3 regions of the Shinella zoogloeoides genome follow, and region 3 is predicted to be linked to each of the others. Evidence: riboswitches for the same ligand, from Rfam matches in the RefSeq annotation. Region 3 holds a riboswitch; each other region holds the start of a gene.
The links. Region 3 has a riboswitch for cobalamin ahead of Q9316_RS21170 (ABC transporter substrate-binding protein). Riboswitches for the same ligand answer to the same signal wherever they lie in the genome.
Positions count from the first base shown of each region.

Region 1: linked by a shared signal. The riboswitch ahead of Q9316_RS18040 (hypothetical protein) and the one ahead of Q9316_RS21170 (ABC transporter substrate-binding protein) in region 3 are both predicted to bind cobalamin.
Region 2: linked by a shared signal. The riboswitch ahead of Q9316_RS10760 (CbtB domain-containing protein) and the one ahead of Q9316_RS21170 (ABC transporter substrate-binding protein) in region 3 are both predicted to bind cobalamin.

Region 1 is NZ_CP132311.1:3,457,568-3,462,586, reverse strand. It holds gene Q9316_RS18050 (GH36-type glycosyl hydrolase domain-containing protein) at 1-1,557, opposite strand, end outside; gene Q9316_RS18045 (hypothetical protein) at 1,580-1,762, shown strand; cobalamin riboswitch at 1,977-2,194, shown strand; gene Q9316_RS18040 (hypothetical protein) at 2,295-2,510, shown strand; gene metH (methionine synthase) at 2,596-5,019, shown strand, end outside.
Region 2 is NZ_CP132311.1:1,948,857-1,953,875, reverse strand. It holds gene Q9316_RS10770 (cobyric acid synthase) at 1-160, shown strand, start outside; gene Q9316_RS10765 (peptidoglycan-binding domain-containing protein) at 307-2,058, shown strand; cobalamin riboswitch at 2,137-2,502, shown strand; gene Q9316_RS10760 (CbtB domain-containing protein) at 2,550-2,726, shown strand; gene Q9316_RS10755 (CbtA family protein) at 2,738-3,523, shown strand; gene cobU (bifunctional adenosylcobinamide kinase/adenosylcobinamide-phosphate guanylyltransferase) at 3,525-4,049, shown strand; gene cobW (cobalamin biosynthesis protein CobW) at 4,054-5,019, shown strand, end outside.
Region 3 is NZ_CP132312.1:146,776-151,794, forward strand. It holds gene Q9316_RS21160 (ABC transporter ATP-binding protein) at 1-608, opposite strand, end outside; gene Q9316_RS21165 (FecCD family ABC transporter permease) at 605-1,633, opposite strand; gene Q9316_RS21170 (ABC transporter substrate-binding protein) at 1,630-2,667, opposite strand; cobalamin riboswitch at 2,823-3,052, opposite strand; gene Q9316_RS21175 (MurR/RpiR family transcriptional regulator) at 3,088-3,942, opposite strand; gene Q9316_RS21180 (polyamine ABC transporter substrate-binding protein) at 4,010-5,019, opposite strand, start outside.

The sequences.
Region 1 (5,019 bases), on a different replicon from region 3:
CTCGCCGCGCGGATTGGCGAGGTAGTGGACCTCGAGATTGCGCACCAGTTCGTCGACATGGTCGCGCTTGGAGATGAGACAGGGCACGACCACGAGCGTGCGCGCATCGTGCGGAATGCCGTCCTTGAACTCGTAGCCGACGAGACGCGTGGGCGTCACGAAGAAGGTGACGAGCGTGTTGAAGAGCCCGGTCGCGCCTTCCGAAGCGGGCAGCGCGAAGAGGATGAGCATGATCAGCCATGCGCCATCAGGAATATCGAGCTGGTCGAGGAAATAGTAGACCGCGATCATCGCCAGCAGCGTCAGGATGATGTTCGGGCCGGCGATCGCCAGCCAGTCGAGCTTGCGGGTGAGGCGCACGACGCGCTGGACGATCGTCGGGCGGTAGCCGATGCGCTTTTCCAGCAGCTTGCGCTTCTTGCCGACCAGGAAGGCGGCCACATTGGCCTCGTAGTCGAGGTCTTCGACATGCGCGGCGGCATCTTCCGCGGTCATGGCGAGCGCCGTTTCGGTGACTTCCAGCTCGGTCTTGCCGGAGCGCCGGGCGAAGCGTTCGATGGAATTGCGGTATTTGTTGCGCGAGCCGAAATCGAGGTCGCTGTAGTCCGATCCCTGGCGCAGCGCCTCGTCGAGGCGGCTGACGCTTTCGAACCAGACCGGCCATTCCGTATCGTCGATGGTGCGCAGGCTCTTGATGAGCGCGCTCATCGTCACATTGCCGGAGGAAAGCCGGTTGTTCTCGGCGACGATCAGTTCTTCGAGATCGGTGCCGCGGCTTTCGATCTTGCGTTCCAGCCACTGGATCACCGCGCCGGAGGCCTGGAGGCCGTCGCGCAGGCGATAGAGAAGCTGGATCACGAAGGTGTTGTCCTCGGTGAAGCTTTCCATCGAGCGCAGATGCGCGATGCACTTTTCCGGATCGTTGAGGCGGACCAGTTCGTCGGCCACCTCATTGGCCTTGAAGCGCATCTTGCGCGAACGCTCGACGCGGCTGGAAATGCGGCGGAGGTTTTCGAGCAGCACGAAGCGGATGAAGGAAGGCAGCGCCCAGAGCTCGCCGATCTTCAGCGCGTCGAGCTTCTGGAAGCCCTGCACGAAGGCCGTCAGGCTTTCCTCGGTGACGCCGCTGTGGGTATGGGCGACATAGATCCAGGCGAGCGCCAGCGTGCGGGGGATCGGCTGCCCCTCGATCTCCAGGGTCGAGAGCTGGTTGAAGAACCGGCGGGGGAAGTCGCGCCGGACCTCCTGGATCGCCTCTTCGATGACGTAGTAGTTGTCGAGCAGCCATTCGGCCGCCGGCGTGATCTGGGCGCCTGCCTCCACGTCCTTGGCGGTTGCCTGGTAGACGCGGAAGATCTCCTTCTCGTTTTCCTTGTGCCGTGGCCGGAACTCGAACGGCCGGTAGCCCGGCAGGGATGCCGTCTTCTCGCGGGCGAGCGCTTCACCGCACGCGGCCAGCTCCTCCAGCGTCAGATAGGTGGCGCGGATCGAATCGTTATAGTCGATCTGCTTGGCATCGGCGTCGCGCGGAGTATGCGGCGTATTATGAAGGGGCATATTTCTGATTCTGGATCCGGCCATGTTGAACCAACCGGCGACGGCCTTTGCGTCGGAAGGTTTTTTGCGGGCAGGCTTCATCTCGGTGCCGCGTTCAGCCATGACACCGGGCCACGCCGCCAAGGCGTTTCACGGTTCGATATGGCTCAAGCGACACGCTGATGGGCATCCTGGCCGCGTGGTGCATGAAAACGGCATTTTTTAGCCGTAAGGACAGAGACTTGCAACCTGTCAACAGGGCGTGATGGCGCAGCATGGACCCTCATCTGCGGTTTTGGTGAATCGCCCGTCCCTCCCCCAGGGCGAGCCGGCGCATGGTGCCGGCTAAGTGGAAATGCACGGGTCGAAGAAAAGTTCCCGTTTTTTTTGCTCCCCTGTAAATGGCTGTCCGCGCCATTGACTTGGCGGCCCCGCCGCGCCAGTTTGGCGACCGTCAGGGTCTTCCGAGTCGTGTGCGGCTCGGAGGCTAAGAGGGAAGCCGGTGCGATTGCTCCTGACGGAGCAGCAAGACCGGCGCTGCCCCCGCAACTGTGAACGGCGAGTTTCTGTCGCTCGATGCCACTGGTGAGACACCGGGAAGGCGAGACGGACGCTATGACCCGCAAGCCAGGAGACCTGCCCTGACAGTTCGTAACGTCCATGGGCGGGGTGTCCCAATGGTGTGCGTCTGCTTTCGCCTTTCGGCGAAATTCCAGCAGCGTGCGTCCGGCATCCCCCAATTTTCGATTGGGGAAGACATGTTTGCATTCACAGAGAACCAGTCTTCCGGCACCGGCAAGCCGGAATCCGTCTTCATCTCCTGGCTGCTCTGGCAGCCGCGCGGCGCCGACCTTGCGGTCGAGGCTTTGAAGGAGATGAAGAAGCTGTCGCAATACGAGGGCGCCGATCCCGACATCGCGCGCCTCAGGACGCTGTTCGCCTCGCTTGCGGGTGCGGACGGGCCGATTCATTAGGCGCAATCGCATAAACGCATGTTGACATAAAGATATCTTTATGTGACTTCGGTCGTGTTAGTTTGCACACCGGAGGCGCATTGCCATGGCCAACTCCCACCTGGACACCCTGTTCGGCCCCGAACTGCCGCCGCGCGACGGGCGCGAGATCCTCGCGGCGCTCCAGGCCGCGGCGAGGGAGCGCATCCTGGTGCTCGACGGCGCCATGGGCACGGAAATCCAGACGCTGAAACTGGTCGAGGACGATTTCCGGGGGACACGCTTCGGCGACTGCGCCTGCCACCAGCAGGGCAACAACGACCTCCTGACGCTGACCCAGCCGGGCGCGATCGAGGACATCCACTACCGCTATGCGCTGGCGGGCGCCGATATCCTCGAAACCAACACCTTCTCCTCCACCACCATCGCCCAGGCCGACTACGGCATGGAGGACATGGTCTATGAGCTGAACCGCGACGGCGCGCGCCTTGCCCGCCGCGCCGGCCTGCGCGCGCAGGAGAAGGACGGCCGCCGCCGCTTCGTCGCCGGCGCGCTCGGCCCGACGAACCGTACGGCCTCGATCTCGCCCGACGTCAACAATCCCGGCTACCGCGCCGTCACCTTCGACGATCTTCGCATCGCCTATGCCGAACAGGTGCGCGGCCTCATCGACGGCGGAGCGGACATCATCCTCATCGAGACGATCTTCGACACGCTGAACGCCAAGGCGGCGATCTTCGCCACGCGCGAGGTCTTCGAGGAAAAGGGCATCGACCTGCCCGTCATGATCTCGGGCACCATCACCGACCTTTCCGGCCGCACCCTTTCCGGCCAGACGCCGGAGGCCTTCTGGAACTCGGTTCGCCATGCCGATCCGTTCTCCATCGGCCTCAATTGCGCGCTCGGCGCCAACGCCATGCGCGCGCATCTCGCCGAGATCTCCGCTGTCGCCCAGACCTTCGTCTGCGCCTATCCCAATGCCGGCCTGCCGAACGCCTTCGGCCAGTACGACGAGACGCCGGACGAGATGGCCGCCCAGATCGAAGGCTTCATGCGCGACGGACTGGTCAACGTGGTCGGCGGCTGCTGCGGCTCGACGCCGGACCATATCCGCGCCATCGCCGAGGCGGCTTCACGCCATAAGCCGCGCGAAATCCCCGACATCCCGCGCCATATGCGGCTGTCCGGCCTCGAACCCTTCACGCTGACCGAGGCCATTCCCTTCGTGAATGTCGGCGAGCGCACCAATGTCACCGGCTCGGCGAAATTCCGCAAGCTGATCACGGCGGGCGACTATGCGGCCGCCCTCGACGTCGCGCGCGACCAGGTGGCGAACGGTGCGCAGGTCATCGACATCAACATGGACGAGGGGCTGATCGATTCCAGCAGGGCGATGGTGGAATACCTCAACCTCATCGCCGCCGAGCCGGATATCGCCCGCGTGCCCGTGATGATCGACTCCTCGAAATGGGAGGTGATCGAGGCGGGTCTCAAATGCGTGCAGGGCAAGCCGCTGGTCAACTCGATCTCGCTGAAGGAGGGGGAGGAAGCCTTCCTGCACCATGCGAAACTCGTGCGCGCCTATGGCGCGGCCGTCGTCGTCATGGCCTTCGACGAGACCGGCCAGGCCGATACGAAGGCGCGCAAGGTGGAGATCTGCACCCGCGCCTACAAGCTGCTCACCGAGGTCGCCGGCCTTGCGCCTGAAGATATCGTCTTCGACCCGAACATCTTCGCCGTCGCCACCGGCATCGAGGAGCACGACAATTACGGCGTCGACTTCATCGAGGCGACGGCCGAGATCACCGCGAGCCTGCCGCATGCCCATATCTCGGGCGGCGTCTCCAACCTTTCCTTCTCCTTCCGCGGCAACGAGCCGGTGCGCGAGGCGATGCACGCCGTCTTCCTCTACCACGCCATCCAGGCGGGCATGGACATGGGCATCGTCAATGCCGGCCAGCTCGCCGTCTACGACACGATCGAGGCCGACCTGCGCGAGGCCTGCGAGGACGTGGTGCTGAACCGCGTGCCGAAGGCCGGCGGCACCGCCACCGAGCGCATGCTCGATATCGCCGAGCGCTTCAAAGGTTCGGGCGGCAAGGAGGCCAAGGAACGCGATCTTGCCTGGCGCGACTGGCCGGTGGAAAAGCGGCTGGAGCATGCGCTGGTCAACGGCATCACCGAATTCGTCGAAGAGGACACGGAAGAGGCGCGGCAGAACGCCGAGCGCCCGCTGCATGTCATCGAGGGGCCGCTGATGGCCGGCATGAACGTCGTCGGCGACCTCTTCGGGGCCGGCAAGATGTTCCTGCCGCAGGTGGTGAAATCCGCCCGCGTGATGAAGCAGGCCGTCGCCGTTCTGCTGCCCTACATGGAAGCCGAAAAGCTTGCCAATGGCGGCAGCGGCGAGCGGCAGAGCGCGGGAAAAATCCTGATGGCGACGGTCAAGGGCGACGTGCACGATATCGGCAAGAACATCGTCGGCGTCGTGCTCGCCTGCAACAATTACGAGATCATCGACCTCGGTGTC
Region 2 (5,019 bases), on a different replicon from region 3:
CGATGCCTACCGGGCGAGGCTGCTGGCGGATTTCGGCATCGAGGGCGGCGGGTTCGATTATCGCGCCAGCGTCGATGCCGCGCTTGATGGTGTCGCGGCGGAACTGGAGGCGGTTCTCGACCGCCGCTGGCTCGATGGCCTTTTAGGTTCCGCTGATTAAACCGGCCTCCTGAAACGTAGAGCCTTCGGGTTCCTCCGCTGCCGGCCTGCCGCACCAAAGTTGCGCCAGAATTCGGTGCAAGGAGTGACGAAAATGCGCCCGGTCATCGGGCGCCGACGCCGCGCGCGATCAAAAGGGTGAAATATATGGGTTCTGGTCCTCTCGCACGTTTCGTTCTGGCAAGCCTCGTCGGGCTGTCGCTCGTCGCCGGCCTTCCGGCCGCGGCCTTCGCCCAGACGGCCAAGGAAGCCACCAGTGCCGGAAAACGCTGGGAAGAGGAGTTCGCACTCTGGCAGAAGGTCTCCTCGGGCAGCGACCTTGCGCAATATGAAGGCTACCTGAAGGCCTATCCGAACGGCACCTTCGCCTCCATGGCGCGCCTGCGCATCGCCGAACTCCAGGCCGCGGCGAAGACCAGGCCAGCCTCCACCGACGACACGGCCGCCAAGGCCGAGGCGGCGGCCGCCGCCGAAAAGGCCAAGGCCAAGGCCGAGGAGGAGGCGAGGAAGGCGGAAGACGCAAGGAAGGCTGCCGAGGCGGAAAAAACCAGGAGCGAGGAAGCGGCCCGCAAGGCCGCGGAAGCCCGGAAGGCGGAAGAGGCACAGAAGGCTGCCGAAGCAGAGAAGGCGAAGGCCGAGGCGGAAGCGGCGCGCGTGAAGGCGGAAGCGGAGGCAAAGAAGGCGGAGGAAGCCGCTGCCGCCCGCAAGCTCGCCGAGGAAAAGGCGGCTGCCCAAGAAAAGGCGAAGGCCGAGGCCGCAGCAGCGGAAAAGGCGCGTGCCGAAGAGGCCGCCCGGCTCAAGGCCGAAACGGAGAAGAAAGAGGCTGAGGCCCGCAAGCTTGCCGAGGAGCAGGCCTCCGAGGCCGAGCGCCTGAAGGCCGAAGCCCAGGCGGCTGCCGACAAGGCGAAGACGGAAGAGGCCGCGCGCCTGAAAGCCGAGGCGGACCGCAAGAAGGCGGAAGAAGCCGCCGCCGCTGAAAAGGCCCGCGCCGAGCAGGAAGCCACCGCGCGCCGCGAAGCCGAGGCCAAGCGCGCAGAAACGGAAAAGGCGGCCGCTGCCGAAAAGGCGCGGATCGAACAGGAGGCCGCCGCCGCGCGCAAGCTTGCCGAGGAGAAGGCGGCCGAAGTGGAGCGGCTGAAGGCCGAAGCGGCGAAGGCCGCCGCGGATGCCGAGGCCAAGGCCGCGGAAGCCGCCCGCCTTGCCAAGGAAGCGGAAAAGCGCGCGGCAGAAGCCGCGGCGGCGAAGAAGGCGGCCGAAGGCGGGCAGGCTGCGACCCGCGAGGCCGAGAAGGACGAGAGCGGCCTTGCCGCCGGGAAGGCGGATGCGGCCAAGCGCGAGGAAGAGGCCTTCCAGAAGGCCGTGCTCGAAGGGTCGGAAAAGGCTTTCCGCGCCTATATCTTCGAATATCCTGACGGCCGCTTCGTTGCGGATGCCCGCGAACGTCTTGCCGCATTGGCGAACACCGCCCGCCAGGAGGTCCAGCCGAAGCAGGAGACCGTGGAGACCGAGCGCAATGTCGTCGAAGAGCCCGTCGTCGATCCGCGCGAAGCCTATCTGGGCCGTTCGACCCGCGCCCAGGCACAGCGCTGGCTGAGCGTGCTCGGCTACAACACCTACGGCGCCGACGGCGTCTTCGGCCCGCGCACCCGCGCGGCGATTTCTGCCTGGCAGGGGGCTTCCGGCTACCGCGCCGACGGCTACCTGTCGCGCCAGCAGTTCCGCTCGCTGCGGCAGGCCGCGCGATATGCCGAAGCCCGGCAACCGCGCCAGCGCCGCTACCAGCAGCGGGACTACGACGTGCTGGAGGGGCCGGTCGACGGTTATTACGACGAGCCGTATTACGGCGACGACGGCTATTACAACGACCGCGGCGGCGTGGTGATCATTCCCGGCTATTGAAATTGCGACGGCCGGACGGCGGTTTCAGCACAGGTGATGCCGCTGCCGGTCAATTGACTTGTCAGGGCCGGAAGCATAATCATCGGGATATTGGATGGTTCCCGGATCCGGAAACGGATCGGGGAGTAAATGGGAATGTGACGCGGCGGACCCAACCAGGGCGCTGCAATCACGGCCGACCCCGCGACTGTAGAGTGGCGAGGGACGCCTATCCGGCGGAAGGACATGCGTGCAAGCGAGGCAATGGTGCCCGCGACCGCGCCTCGAAGACCGGCCGGAAAAGCCACTGGGTGGCATCGCGATAAGCCAAGGCTGGACGCCTCTTTTTCTACGAATCGTCCGTCTTTCGCGATGCTAGGGCCCGGGAAGGCGAGGGTGACCCGCAGGCGTTGAACAACGCCGGACGCCGCGAGCCAGGAGACCTGCCAGACAATGAGGGCATATCGCCCGACCTGGGGAGGGGCTTCCCCAACGCCTGCACGGAGGTTGTCATGGCTGTTTCTACCACGTCTTCTGTTACCCTTTCCGCAAACGACCGCCTCGTTGCCGGCGTTTTCGCGCTGCTGCTCGGCGCCTTCCTCGTGTTCGGCGCCGGCCTTGCGAATTCGGCCGTGCTGCACGATACGGCGCACGATACCCGTCACTCCTACGGCTTTCCCTGCCACTAAGGAGCTTTGACATGATCGTTCGTTATCTCCTGGCCGCCCTGGTGGCCGGGCTGTTCTCCGGCGTCCTCATGACGGCCGCCCAGGAGGCGCGAGTCGTGCCGCTCATCCTGCACGCCGAAGAGTTCGAGGGCGAGGAAGCCGCGCCGGCCGCCGACGGCACCACGCCGACGACCGAGGGCGCCGCCCAGACACAGGAGCATTCCTCGCTCGGCGCGGCCATTCTCGATGTCGCCTCCTACCTGTCGCCCGTTTCCGTCGCCTATGCCCATGAGGGCGAGGAGCACGAGGAGGGCGGCATCATGTTCGGCATGAGCCGGTTCTCCGGCACGCTGCTGGCAAACCTCGTGACGGGTACCGGCTTTGCGCTGCTGCTCGCAGGCTTCAGCCTCGTCTCCGGCCATCCGATCACGGTCGCGAACGGTGCGCTCTGGGGCGCTGCCGGCTGGCTTGCCGTGCACATGCTGCCGGCCATCGGCCTGCCGCCGGAACTTCCGGGTTTCCCGGCAGCCGATCTCGGCGACCGCCAGGTCTGGTGGATCGCGACCGTCATTCTCTCGGCGGCGGGTCTCTACCTGCTGTTCCTCAAGCAGAACATCGTCGCCAAGATCGCCGGCCTCGTGCTGATTGCGGCGCCGCAGGTCTACGGCGCGCCGCAGCCGGGCGACATTTCCAGCAACGTTCCGGCCGTTCTCGGTGCGGAATTCGCCGTCGCCGCGCTAGCAACGACGCTGTTCTTCTGGATCGTGCTCGGCCTTTCGCTGGGTTTTGCCAACGAGAAGATCGCCAAGGCGGCCTGATATGACAGTGACATCGCCCGGAGCCGTCCTGGTTCTGGGCGGTGCGCGTTCCGGAAAATCCGCTTTTGCCGAGAGGCTGGTCGCCGAGACCGGCCTCTCGCGTCATTATATCGCCACCGGCCGCGCGTGGGATGACGAGATGCGCGCGCGCATCGCAAAGCATCGGGAAGACCGCGGAAAAGGCTGGGAAACGCACGAGGAGCCGCTTGCGCTCGCCGCGCGCATTGCCGATGTGACGCGCAAGGACCGTGCGGTCCTCATCGATTGCCTGACGCTCTGGCTCACCAACCTGATGCTGGAGGAGCGGGACATCGCTGCCGAATTCGCCGGTCTCCTCGAGGCCATAAGAACCGCGCCCGGCCGGCTGGTCTTCGTGTCGAACGAGGTCGGCCTCGGCATCGTGCCGGAAAACCGCATGGCACGCGAATTCCGCGACCATGCCGGGCGGCTCCACCAGCAGGTGGCCGCCCTCGTGCCAGAAGTCTATTTCGTCGCGGCCGGACTGCCGCTGAAAATGAAGGGTTGAGCCAATGCTGCAACAGAAGATCCCCGCCACCGTCATCACCGGCTTCCTCGGCGCGGGCAAGACGACGATGATCCGCAACCTCCTGCAGAATGCCGGTGGAAAGCGCATCGCGCTCATCATCAACGAGTTCGGCGATCTCGGCGTCGACGGCGACGTGCTGAAGGGCTGCGGCGCGGAAGCCTGCACTGAGGACGATATCATCGAGCTCACCAACGGCTGCATCTGCTGCACCGTCGCCGACGACTTCATCCCGACCATGGCGAAGCTGCTGGAACGCGAGAACCGTCCGGACCATATCGTCATCGAGACCTCCGGCCTTGCCCTGCCGCAGCCGCTCGTCGCCGCCTTCAACTGGCCGGAGATCAAGACCCAGGTGACGGTCGACGGTGTCATCACTGTGGTCGACAGTGCCGCCGTCGCCGCCGGCCGCTTTGCCGACGACCACGACAAGGTCGATGCGCTGCGCGTCGAAGACGAGAACCTCGATCACGAAAGCCCGCTGGAAGAGCTTTTCGAGGACCAGCTCACCGCCGCCGACCTCATCGTGCTCAACAAGACGGATCTCATCGACGCGGCCGGCCTTCAGGCCGTGCGTGCCGAAGTCGCCTCCCGCACCGCCCGCAAGCCGTCGATGATCGAGGCGCGGAACGGTGAAGTCGCCGCCGCCGTTCTGCTCGGTCTTGGCGTCGGCTCGGAAGACGATATCGCCAACCGCAAGTCGCACCACGAACTGGAGCACGAGAACGGCGAGGAACACGACCACGACGAATTCGACAGCTTCGTCGTCGAGCTCGGCGCCATCGCCGATCCGGCCGCCTTCATCGAGCGACTCAAGGGCGTGATCGCCGAGCATGACGTGCTGCGCCTCAAGGGCTTTGCCGACGTGCCCGGCAAGCCGCTGCGCCTGCTCATCCAGGCCGTCGGCAGCCGCATCGACAACTATTTCGAGCGCGCCTGGGCGCCGGGCGAA
Region 3 (5,019 bases):
TCGCAAAACATGGCGGCGTGGTTGAGGTCGTGCAGGGCGGCGACGACGGTAAGGTTCTGTTCGCGCACGAGCTGGAGCAGGCCGAGCTGGTGGCCGATGTCGAGGTGGTTGGTCGGCTCGTCGAGCAGCAGGATCGGCGCCTGCTGGGCGAGCGCTCGGGCGATGTGCAGCCGCTGCCGCTCGCCGCCGGAGAGAGTGTGCCAGAGCCGCCCGGCGAAATGCGCCATGTCGACCTCTTCGAGGGCGCGGTCGACGATGGCGTCGTCCGTCCGCGACCAGGGCGTCAGCGCGCCGAGATGCGGCGTGCGGCCGAGTTCGACCGCCTGCCTTGCCGTGATGCGCTCGGTGGTCTCGGCCTGCTGCTCCACGAAGGCGATGCGCCGGGCGATCGCCTGCCGGCCGTGAACGGACAAGGGCTCACCGTCGAGCGTCACCGCGCCGGCCTGCGGCTTGCGGATGCCGGCCAGCAGCGACATCAGGCTGGTCTTGCCGGAACCGTTCGGGCCGATGATGCCGAGGAATTCGCCGGGGCGCACGTCGAGCGACACATCCGACAGGATCGTCGTGCCGCCGGCCGACCAGTGGAGACCCGTTGCCAGAAGCGTCATCGCGCCGTTCTCCTCTGGCTGAGGATGAGTGCGAAGGCCGGTGCGCCGAACAGCGCCGTGATGACGCCGATCGGAAGCACCTGGCCCGGGATGATGACGCGCGACAGGACGTCCGCGGCGATCATGAAGATGGCGCCGATCAGGGCGGAAGCGGGCAGCAGGAGCCCATGCCGGACGCCGACCACCATGCGCGCGGCATGGGGAATGACGAGGCCGACGAAGCCGATCGAGCCGACGATGGAGACCATGGTCGCGGTCATCAGCGCGGAGATGGCGATCAGCACGACATAGACGCGGCGCACCGGGATGCCGAGCGAGGCGGCCGATTCCGCGCCGAAGGTGAAGGCATCGAGCGCGCGCGCATGCCAGAGGCAGACGATGAGGCCGGCGATTGCGACGGGAAGCGCCAGCCAGACATCCGGCCAGCGCACGCCGGAGAGATTGCCGAGCAGCCAGAACATGATGCCGCGCGCCTGTTCCGCGCTCGCCGCCTTGGTGACGATGAAGGAGGTGAGCGCGTTGAAGAGCTGCGAGCCCGCGATGCCGGCAAGGATGATCGCGCCCGTTCCCCGCCCCGCGCGGACGGCAAGCGCGCTGACGAGGCCGAAAGCGACCAGCGCGCCGACGAACGCCCCGGCAGGCAGCGTCAGCGCGCCGGCCCCGACGCCGAGGATCGCGACGCTGACCGCGCCCGTAGAGGCGCCTGCCGAGATGCCGAGGATATAGGGATCGGCGAGCGCATTGCGCAGGAGCGATTGCAGCACGACGCCGCACAGCGCGAGCGCGGAGCCGCAGCAGGCCGCCACCACCGCCCGGCTCAGCCGGTAGTTCCAGATGATGCCCTCGTCGATGGGCTCCAGCGGATAGCCGGCATGCCAGAGGCGGTTGGCCACCGTCTTTCCCACCACGTCGAGCGGTATCGCCGTCTCGCCCACTGCCGCTCCGATGCCGAGCGCGAAAAGCAGCAGCACGAGCGCCGCGGAAGCGGCGCCCGTGCGGAGCAGAAGGGGGTGATCGGCGGTCACTTTGCGAGGCCAGCCTTCTCGATCGCATCGGCAAGAAGCTCGATGCCCTCGATCGTGCGGATCGTCGGGTTCATCGCCTGCGCGTCCATGTCGAAGACATGGCCGTTCGTGACGGCCGGCATCAGGCTTGCGACCGGGTCGGTCTTCAGGAAGTCGAGCTTGGCTTCGAGGCTGTCGAGCGGATAGCGGCGGCGTTCCATCGAGCCGGCGACGATCATCGTCGGGGACGCCTTGGCGATGGTCTCCCAGCCGACGGTCGGCCATTCGTCGTCGGTCTTGATGATGTTCTCGATGCCGAGCGCCGACATGATGTAGCCCGGCGCGCCGTTCTTTCCGGCGACATAGGGATCGGCATCGGCGGCGCTGGAGAACCAGAAGACGGCCGAAAGCTTGCCGCCGGCAGCGGCAACCTTCGTCCGGGCCGCCTCCTCGCGCTTTTTCAGCGCCGCGACGACCTCTTCGCCCTTTTCCTTGACGTTGTAGATCGCGGCCAGCTCGCGGACCTCCTGATAGACGAGCTCCATGGTGAAGACCTGGTGGCGCACGCCATCGCTTGCCGCGCTGTTCTCCTTGCCGACGCAATCGGACGGCGAGGTATAGACGGGGATGCCGAGTTCCTCGAACTGCTCGGGCTTGGCGACGACGCCTTCCGGCCCGATCTGCCACTGGAACTGCACGGTGACGATATCGGGGTTCTTGGCGAGCACGCTTTCGAAGCTCGGCTCGTTGTCGGCGAGGCGGTCGATCTTGGCGTTGACCTCCTCATAGCCCTTGAGCACCGGCCCGACCCAGAGGGCCGTGCCCACGACCTTGTCGGCAAGGCCGAGCATATAGAGGATTTCGGTGGAGCTCTGGCCGATCGAAACGGTCTGCGTCGGCGCCTTCTGGAAGGTGACCGGGCGGCCGCAATTTTCGAATGTCAGCGGATACTGCGTCTCGGCGGCCTGGGCCGCGCCGGCTGCAAGAAGGGCGGCGGCGCCGGCAAGAGCGGAAAGGAAGGATGCGGCGCGAGTGGCCGCGGGGAACATGGTCATGGATTTCTCCCGGAAAGATGAAAGCGTGCGGGCTCAGGCGACAGGCCGCGAAGGGCCAGGCGCGTTCGGTCGGGAGAAAACGAAGGGAAGCCTGCCGTAGGCGGCAGCCGGAATCGTCATGGCGTCTCCTGTTCCGGGCATCCCCGCCCGTGACTGGGATTGTTGCTCTGACGGCAGGTCTCCTGGCTCACGGATATCTGCGACCTGTCTGCCTTCCCGCGGAAACCGCAGTGGCATGACGCCGAACGCGTCCAAGGACAGGCGGCAATCCGCCTACAGTTGCGGGGGCAGCCACGGAATGGGTCCCTGTTGGGTCGTCCGCACCGTGTTCCCTATTAATCCCCTGGGAGTCATCCTTCAGGGAACCGTCGGCCCATCCTTAGTCCGCGCCGCGCGGCAGCGTCAAGGCAGGGATGGCGATCAGGTCTCGAAATCGCCGAAGACGTCCTGCAGGCGCGTCAGCGTATCGACGCGCTCACTGACGGCGTCCCCCATGACGACGATGACATTGCTGAGCATCAGGTCCATGACGGCCGTCATGGTGGCGGCGCCGTCCCAGAGCGGGCCGTGCGAGCCGGGCACGATCAGGCAGATGTCGGAGACTTCGGGTCCCCAGGGGCAGAATTCGTCGGTCAGCAGCACGACCTTGACGCCGGCGCGCCGCGCCTCCAGCGCCAGCGGCCGGGCCTTTGCGGCGAAGCGGCGCACATCGTGCAGGAACAGCAGACGCCCGTCGACGGAGCCGTCGAGAAGCTCGGCATAGGTGCCGTTGAGGCCATCGACGAACTGCACGCGCGGGCGGGTGTAGGAAAGCTGGCTGGCGAAATACTGCGCGATGCCGCGCACGTTCTGGTATGCGGCGACATAGACTTCGCTTGCCCCGATCAGCGCGTCGATCGTCTGCTGCCATTCGGGCGCATTGGTGATGGCGTAGATTTGGCCGAGATTGTCGATCTGCTGCTGGATGAGGCCGGCGAGCAGCTTGCCTTCCTTGCGGTCCTGCTCCAGCCGATCGACCTGGCCCTTGACCTGCCAGGCGGGATTGGAACTGCCGTGGCGCAACTCGTTCTTCAATTCGTCGAGGCCGTCGAAGCCCATGCGGCGCAGATACCGGCCGATGGTCATCGGCGAGAGCTGGAGCCGCTGGGCGATGGAGCGCGCCGTCTCGAAGGGAAGCTCGGCGAGGTTGCGCTCGATGTAATGGGCGATCAGCTTGTCGGATTTCGACCGCCGGAGGTCGTCGGACTGAACGAGCTTCACAATGCGTTTCGACACGTCGCCCCTCTCTTCAAGCTCCCGCCCGTCCGGAGACGGGCGGGGATCAACCGCGCTCACACCGCGCTCACTGGGCCGTCTTGACCCGCGTCCACACGCGGTCCACCTGACGCAGCGCCGGACCCAGATCCTCGAATATCTGGAGACGCGCCATCGTCTCGGCCGGCGGGTTGATTTCCTTGCTATTCTTGATCTTTTCGACGGTCAATTCCCGCGCCGGCACATTGGCCGTGCCGTTGGTCTGCTGCGAGACGTTGAGGGCGACGATTTCCGGACGCGTATAGAACTGGAGGAACTTGATGGCGTTCTCCTTGTTCGGCGCGCTCTTCAGCACGCAGATGTCCTCCTGGTACATGGTCGCGCCCTCCTCGGGGATCACGTAGCCGAGGTCCTTCTCGTTGCCGAAGACGTCGATCATGGCGCCGACGAAGGCGTGGCCGGCGGCTACGTCGCCCGCCTGCACCATAGGCCGTTCGTCATAGGTGAAGGCCGCGATGTCGGGTTTCATGGCGATGATCGTATCGGCGGCCTGCTGGAGTTCGGCCGGATCGGTCGAGTTGATCTTGTGGCCGTTGAGGATGAGGCCGACGGCCAGCACTTCGCGCATGTCGTCGAGCAGGGTGAACTTCAGCCCCTTGGCCTTGACCGTCTCGATCAGGTCCTTCCAGCCGGTGATGTCCTTGCCGAGGATCTTGCGGTTATACATGATGCCCACAGAACCCCACGCATAGGGCAGGCAATATTCGCCGTTCGGGTCGCTCTTTGCGCGCAGGAAGGCCGGATCGATGTTCTTGAAGCCCTCATAGGTATTGATGTCGGTCTTTTCGAGGAGGTCGAGCTTGGCCATGATGTCCTGCATGTGCACGGACGGGAAGACCACGTCATAGCCCGTCGCGCCGCCCTGGATCTTCGCCAGCATCTCCTCGTTGGAGGAATAGGTCGAGAGGTTGACCTTGATCTTGGTCTCCTCCTCGAATTTCTTCAGCACTTCCGGATTGATGTATTCACCCCAGTTGTAGACGTTGAGCTCGCTGGCGCCGGCGACACCGGCGGCCGCCAGGAGGGCGGCGAGGGAAA